DNA from 3 places in the Arthrobacter agilis genome. Region 2 is predicted to be linked to each of the others. Evidence: riboswitches for the same ligand, from Rfam matches in the RefSeq annotation. Region 2 holds a riboswitch; each other region holds the start of a gene.
What was found. A riboswitch is a leader RNA that binds a small molecule or an ion and turns the genes downstream of it on or off. The one in region 2 is predicted to bind cyclic di-AMP.
Positions count from the first base shown of each region.

Region 1: another riboswitch for cyclic di-AMP. It lies ahead of QFZ50_RS08470 (C40 family peptidase); the one in region 2 lies ahead of QFZ50_RS17350 (hypothetical protein).
Region 3: another riboswitch for cyclic di-AMP. It lies ahead of QFZ50_RS00290 (NlpC/P60 family protein); the one in region 2 lies ahead of QFZ50_RS17350 (hypothetical protein).

Region 1 is NZ_JAUSXO010000001.1:1,836,624-1,838,877, forward strand. Features, by position in the region: gene QFZ50_RS08470 (C40 family peptidase) at 115-951, opposite strand; cyclic di-AMP (ydaO/yuaA leader) riboswitch at 954-1,130, opposite strand; gene mutM (bifunctional DNA-formamidopyrimidine glycosylase/DNA-(apurinic or apyrimidinic site) lyase) at 1,271-2,227, opposite strand; gene rnc (ribonuclease III) at 2,228-2,254, opposite strand, start outside.
Region 2 is NZ_JAUSXO010000001.1:3,670,015-3,672,268, forward strand. Features, by position in the region: gene sfnG (dimethylsulfone monooxygenase SfnG) at 1-306, opposite strand, end outside; SAM riboswitch class I at 311-416, opposite strand; gene QFZ50_RS17345 (hypothetical protein) at 750-992, shown strand; cyclic di-AMP (ydaO/yuaA leader) riboswitch at 1,070-1,278, shown strand; gene QFZ50_RS17350 (hypothetical protein) at 1,282-1,581, shown strand; gene QFZ50_RS17355 (LysM peptidoglycan-binding domain-containing protein) at 1,496-2,206, shown strand.
Region 3 is NZ_JAUSXO010000001.1:58,159-60,412, forward strand. Features, by position in the region: gene QFZ50_RS00285 (metal-dependent transcriptional regulator) at 141-839, shown strand; cyclic di-AMP (ydaO/yuaA leader) riboswitch at 1,154-1,339, shown strand; gene QFZ50_RS00290 (NlpC/P60 family protein) at 1,345-2,181, shown strand; gene QFZ50_RS00295 (NlpC/P60 family protein) at 2,207-2,254, shown strand, end outside.

The DNA.
Region 1 (2,254 bases), 1.8 Mb from region 2:
CGGGTAGGCGTGACCCGCCGGAATGTACACCCGAAGCCGGGTACGGCAAAGGGCGGGATGCACAGCATCCCGCCCTTCCGTGGCGCTGCCGGCGTTCGCCGCCGGCGGTTCGCTCTAGCGCGTGTAGTAGCCGTCGACCGCCATGGCGTTGACCGAGTGCACCTGCGTGCCCTGCGAGGGGTTCAGAGCGCTGATCATCTGGCCGTTGCCGAGGTAGATCCCGACGTGGCTGCCGCCGTTCTGGCTCACCAGGTCACCCGGCTGCGGGTTGCTGGTGGGCGTCATGGCAGCGAACTGGGCCCAGGTGGTGCGGGGCAGGCTGATGCCCTGCTGCGCGTAGACCCACTGCACGAAGCCGGAGCAGTCCCAGGCACCGAAGGAGGTGCCGCCGTACACGTAGCTCGAGCCCTTGCCCTGCATCGCCGTTCCGGCGATACCGGCGAGCGATCCGGAGGACACCGGCGCGATCGAGGCTGCGGACTGCGTGCTGAGGCCCGTGGAGTTGCCCGCGGAGGTGAACGTGGACGTGACCGCGGGGCTGCTCGCGGGCACGGCCTGCGGGGCGTACTGCTGGGGAGCGGCGGAACCGCTCAGCGAGATGGCCTGGCCGGGGTAGATGACCGAGCTGTACCCGAGGCCGTTGGCCGCGAACACGGTCTCCAGGCTCACGCCGTGGGAGGACGCGATGCTGCCGAGGGTGTCGCCGGCCTGGACGGTGTACGTGCCGGCCGCGGCCGTGCTGACCGCTGCCTGCTGCGGGGTGTCGATGGCGATCTCGCCGGCCGCGCTGGCCGGGAGTGCCGCGCCGAACAGGAGGCCGGAAGCGGCGACGACGACCGCGGCGGGCTTGCCGGCCACGGACGCACTCGCGCTGACGGCGCGGGAGGCGGTGACGAGGGGGTTGATGCGCGTCGGGACGGCCCGGTGGCGCGCGATATGGCTCTTGGACATGCTGTTGCCTTTCCCAATGCCTGCGAAGTTAGCTGTCGGGTTCGGATGGGACATCCGGACATGCACCTGCTGACCATCGCCCCCAAGCTGGTCAACGCGTGTCTTAACCCCTAGGACTCGTGATCGAGCCCGCTACTGGTTCCCCCGCCCCTGTCGAATGGTTTGTGCGAACGGTCCATCCTCATCGACAGGGTTCGGCAGAAAGAGGATGGGCGCCCCTCCGTGCTGGAGCGAGCGCGGGATCAACGGTACGTGAGGGGCCGTGGATTGTCACGTTTGGATCACGAGGGGAATCTCACACGGGCGGTGCCGGGCGGGATCAGACCCGTGCGTTCCGCGGCCTGGGCTGGCAGTGCGGGCAGAGGTAGGAGGAGCGGTTCATGAAGGACTCCCGGCGCACCAGGGTCTCCCGGCCCTCGGACGCGCAGCGACGGCACGGCCGGCCGGCCCGGCCGTACGCCTGGAGGTCCCGCGCGAAGTAGCCGGACGCACCGTTGACGTTCACGTACAGCGCGTCGAAGCTCGTGCCTCCCGCGGCCAGCGCCCGGGTCATGACGTCGGTGGCCGCCTCGAGGATGCGTGCAGTGTCCGGGCGTCGCAGGGTGTCGGTGGGGCGTGCGTAGTGGAACCTGGCCGCCCAGAGGGCCTCGTCGGCGTAGATGTTGCCGATGCCCGAGACGAGCCCCTGATCGAGGAGGGCGCGTTTGAGCCCGGTCCGGCGCTCCCGGATCCTCCGGTGGAAGGATTCGGGGCTGAAAGCGGGGTCGAGGAGGTCGCGCGCTATGTGGGCGGCCTGGTGCGGGACGAGCGGCAGGCTCTCCCGCCCCAGTCCTCCCGGGTGCCCGTCCGGCGTCGGCTCCAGGTCGGCGAGGAACATGCCTCCGAAGATGCGCTGGTCCACGAAGCGCAGCTCGGCCGGCAGCGGGACGCCCTCCTCGTCGAGGGCGGCGGAGAGGGTCAGGCGGACCTTGAGGTGTTTCTCCCGCGGTGCGTCGGGCTCCTCGATCAGGAGCTGGCCGCTCATCCCGAGGTGGGCCATCAGCGCCACTCGGGCAGGGCCGCCGTCGGGGTCGTCCAGCACCATCCAGAGGAACTTCCCGCGCCGCACCACGTCGGTGACGCGTGAACCGGTCACGTTCCCGATGAAGTCCTCGACGCCGTCGACGTGCCGCCGGAGGGACCGGGCGTCGAGGACCTCCACGGCCTCGATGGTGCGTCCGGCCACCCAGCGGGCGAGGCCGCGGCGCACGACCTCCACTTCGGGCAGTTCGGGCACTCAGGACCCGCCGGCGGCGTCGTGGGC
Region 2 (2,254 bases):
CAGCACGCCCGGGTGCCACATGCCGGGATGGACCGCGGCGATGACCTTCAGCTTCTCGGTCGCGGCGAGCAGTGCGAGGGAGAACGACGTCGCCTCGTGCTGCTTGTCCGCGCCGTAGGAGGCTGCGTAGCGGGTCTGCGACAGGGCGTACTCGAACCCGGCGTCCTCGGCGATCCGGGCGAGCTTCCTGTTGTAGTCGAAGTCCCAGCCCGTCCGCTGCTCGATGGTCGAGACCACGAGGCCACCGCTCACGTTGGGCACCCAGTAGGCGAATTTCAGGGGGGTCGACAGGTCGGCGACGCTCATGGATCCTCCATCGGTCTGGCAGTAGCACCCTTCTGTCGCCGCAGGGGATGCGGAGGCCAGGGTTGCTGCGGCGTCAGTGAGCCAGATCTCTCGGCCGCTCGGGATGGTCAGATCGAGTGTGACACCGAGGCGCCGGGGAACCAAACAATGTGTCCCCGTGTGAGGGCGTCCCTCGACCGCCGCGTTCTACGTCCCGAAGACGAACCACGAGGCACAGCGCCAGATCGCGCAGCTACGGTCCGCGGGAGACCGTGCGACGGCCGATCGCCTCAGCGCCATGGTCTCCACGCTGCAGGCCGTCTGGATCCCTCCGCCGGGGGATGGTTCCCCGAGCAGGCCCTCGGCCTGATCCGGAACGCCGGCGCACCCGTCCGGCGCTGATGCGGCAGGGGTGTGTGCGGGCCCACGGAACCGCGCACACCCTGCCCGCCTAGGCTGGGGGCATGGAGAGCTGGAAGTCCGCGCAGCGTGCCCACGAGCGGAGGCTCTGGAGCACGCTGGTCTGCGTCGGACTGGCGCTGGTCCTCGCCCTGGCCAGCAGCCTCCTGGCGGCCGTGATCAGCGCGGACCCGGCGGTGGGCCCCTGGTTCTACCTCCAGCAATCGGTGCTGCTCGTCCTCAGCGTCGCAGGCACGGCGCTCGCGTTCCGCCGGCGGCGCTCGGCCCGCACGGGAGGGGCAGGGTAACCGGCGTTATGCGAATGTGACAAACCGTCCGAGCAGTGGCTATGTTCTTCTGGTGCCTCAGCCTATGTGGGGCGCTCCTGGACGGAATGCCGAGCCCTGCCGTCGTCCCGGATACGATCACCTCACGGCGGGGACGGGGGAACCACAGGTCCAGTGGACGCGCAGCAAGAGCTGACGCCGTCCTTGGGGTTAAGCCGCACCACATCGCTCACCAGTTGATGCACGCGGCCGGGTGACTCCCATCCGAACCCGACAGCTCACCCCGCAGGCATGGGAGAGGTATAAAACCATGTCACGAAACATCTCTTCGGCGCGCCACCGTGCCGTTATCGACGGCAATCTCGCGCTGCAGGGACTGTCCCGCGCCGCGAAGGCCCACGCCACCACGATCGGCCGCCCCGTCGCCATCGTCGCCGTCACGTCGGGCCTCGCGCTGAGCGTCGTCGGCACCGCCAACGCCGGTACCTACACCAGAGCAGGGCACGACGACCGCACCCGCAGCTGTGGCAGCTCCTGCCGCTCCGGCCGCAGCTCCTGCCGCTCCGGCGGCAGCTGCAACCGGCACGACCCACACCGTCGTCCCGGGTGACACCCTCGGTGCCATCTCGGCCTCGTACGGTGCGGACCTGACCGCGGTCCTCGCGGCCAACGGGCTGTCCCTGGCCTCGATCATCTTCCCGGGCGATTCCATCGCGATCCCCGCGGGTGGAGCGGTCCAGGCGCAGACGGTCTCCGTTCCCGTCGCCGTCGCTCCTGCCGCTCCCGTCGAGCAGGCAGCGGTCGTCGCACCGGCTCCTGTCGTGCAGCCGGCAGCAGCCGTCGCCCCGGCCCCGGCCGTGTCGGCAGCTCCTGACTCGGGCGTCTACCTGGCCTCGGCCGCCGTCACCCCGGCGGCCGCCCGCGGCGTCGGCGGAACCCTCCTGGCATCGGCGCAGGCGCAGCTTGCCGCCGGAGCCGTCCAGGACTGCACGGTGCTCGTGGAGAACGCGCTGCGTGCCGCCGGCATCGCCGTGGGCGATCTCGGCCCGTCGCAGTTCTTCCAGTACGGCTCGACCGTGGCGACCCCCGCCCCCGGCGACATCGTCATCACCGGCGGCCACGTGGCCATCTACGCCGGCGGTGGCCAGGTCATCAGCAGCGGGATGAACGGTTCGAACCTCACCATGCAGCACCCCCTCTCGGATCTCGCGGGAGCATCCTTCGTCCGGGTCTGATACCTGAACGAACCACACACGGGAAGCGGCGGGTGCTTGGACGGGGCG
Region 3 (2,254 bases), 3.6 Mb from region 2:
CCGCCCGATTGCCGGGCCAGTTGCGCCATGGGTTAACCTTGGGGAGCGTGGGGCGGAGCAGTCCGTGCTGGCTTTGGCTTGCCTCACCGGCGTGAGGCACCCCAGCCGCGCACCCGCACCGCACCAAGGAGCTGAACCGCATGACGGACCTCATCGACACCACCGAGATGTACCTGCGGACCATCCTTGAACTCGAGGAAGAGAACATCGTCGCGCTCCGCGCCCGGATCGCCGAGCGCCTCCGCCACTCCGGACCCACCGTCTCCCAGACCATCGGCCGCATGGAACGCGACGGCCTCGTCGTCGTCTCCGGGGATCGGCACCTCGAACTCACCGAACTCGGCCGCCACAGGGCCACCGGTGTCATGCGGAAGCACCGTCTCGCGGAACGTCTGCTCAGCGACGTCATCGGCCTCGACTGGGCGTACGTCCACGACGAAGCATGCCGCTGGGAGCACGTGATGAGCGAACGCGTGGAGCGGCGGCTCTACGAGCTCCTCGGCAAGCCCTCCGAATCGCCGTACGGCAACCCCATCCCCGGCCTCGAGGCCATCGGTGGGGTGGAGTCCGAACTCTTCACCGACGGCGTGGTCACCCTGCTCTCGGCCATGGGCACCTACTCGCCCGGGAATCCGGTCACGCTGGTGCGCCTCGCCGAACCGATCCAGGTCGACCCGGAACTCCTCACCCAACTCGACGAGGGCGGCCTACGCCCGGGCGCGCAGCTCAACCTGGAATCCGTGGGTGACTACGTCTCCGTCCGGGTGCCCGGCGTCGAGGGTGCGCTCGAACTGCCGCCCGAGGTGGCCTCGCACGTGTTCGTCTCCGTCGCAGCCTGACGGCAGTCTCGCCAGGCGCTCCCTGACGGCGCGCAGCGCTCGGGTCCCGAGTCCGGCAACGGCGCCCGCACGGGGACCTTCGACGGGCAGGCAGGCGGGTCCCGACGGCGCTGGGCGGCGCCCGTCACGCCGCTTGGACGGATACCCGGAAGCACATTCGCAACGGCCCCGCGACGCCCCCACGGAGGCCCCCGCATGACCCTCCGGAAAGCCGTCGTCACCAAGAACACACCATTCCGTGACCGTAACGTGACAAACGGGCCTTTCTGCGGTAGCTTTCATCTCGTGCCAAATTCGCTCTAGATCCGGCACCCTCTTGCAAATCGCCTAGCTCTGCCATTGCTCGAGGTCCGTCCGCACCATCGCATGGCAGAGGCGGGGGAACCAATTTCTGGGTTTCGTAACCGAAATCCTTGGGGTTAAGTCGCTGCTTCACGCAGTGGCCGGGTGACTCCCATCCGAATCCGACAGCTCACCTCGCAGGCGTTGGGAGAGGCAATCCAACGTGTCCAATAGCTCTTCACTGGGCCGCCATCGTGCGGCCCGGAACGTCAGCGCGCTGACCAACCTGTCGACAGCAGTCACCTCCAATGCCGGATCGGTCGGCCGCCAGGCAGCCGTCATCGTCGCCGCCACCGGGCTCGTGCTGACCGCCGGCCTGCCGGCCCACGGCGCCACCCCCGCCGAGCGCGAGGTCCAGTCCTCCGCAGCGCTGACCGTGAGCCGGGTCGTCTCGGCAGAGGTCACCGTCCCCGCCACCGCCACGGTCTCCTTCGACCGCGTCGCCGTCGAGGTCACCGCAGCCCCCGAGCCCGTCGTGGAGGCACCTGCTCCCGTCGTGGAGGCACCGGCACCCGCCGCCGAGACGCCGGCCCCCGTGGTCGAGGCGCCGGCCCCCGTCGCCGCCCAGCCCGCTCCCGCTCCGGTTGCGGTGCCTGCAGTCGCAGCGCCGGCCGCCGTTGTGCCGGCTGCAGCGCCCGCCGCCGTCGCACCGGCCCCCGTGGCTCCGCAGCCCGCTCCCGCCGCCCCGTCCTCCGGCGTTGCTGCCGGTCTGGTCGGCTCGGCCTACAGCCAGCTCGGCGTGGCCCAGGACTGCACGGCCATGGTCGAGAAGGCACTGCGCTCGGTCGGCAAGTCCGTCGGTGACCTCGCTCCCGGCCAGTTCTTCCAGTTCGGCGACGTCGTCGGCAGCCCTGCTCCCGGTGACCTCGTGATCACCGGTGGCCACGTGGCCATCTACGTCGGCAACGGTCAGGTCATCAGCGGTGGGCTGAACGGTATGAACACCGGCCTCCACTCCCTGTCCGACCTGCCCGGCGCCAGCTTCGTCCGCGTCCGCTAGAAACACACCCCGGAGTATCTCCCCCATGCCTTCATCCGTCATGCCCGCACGCCACCGAGGAGAAGCGCGGAAC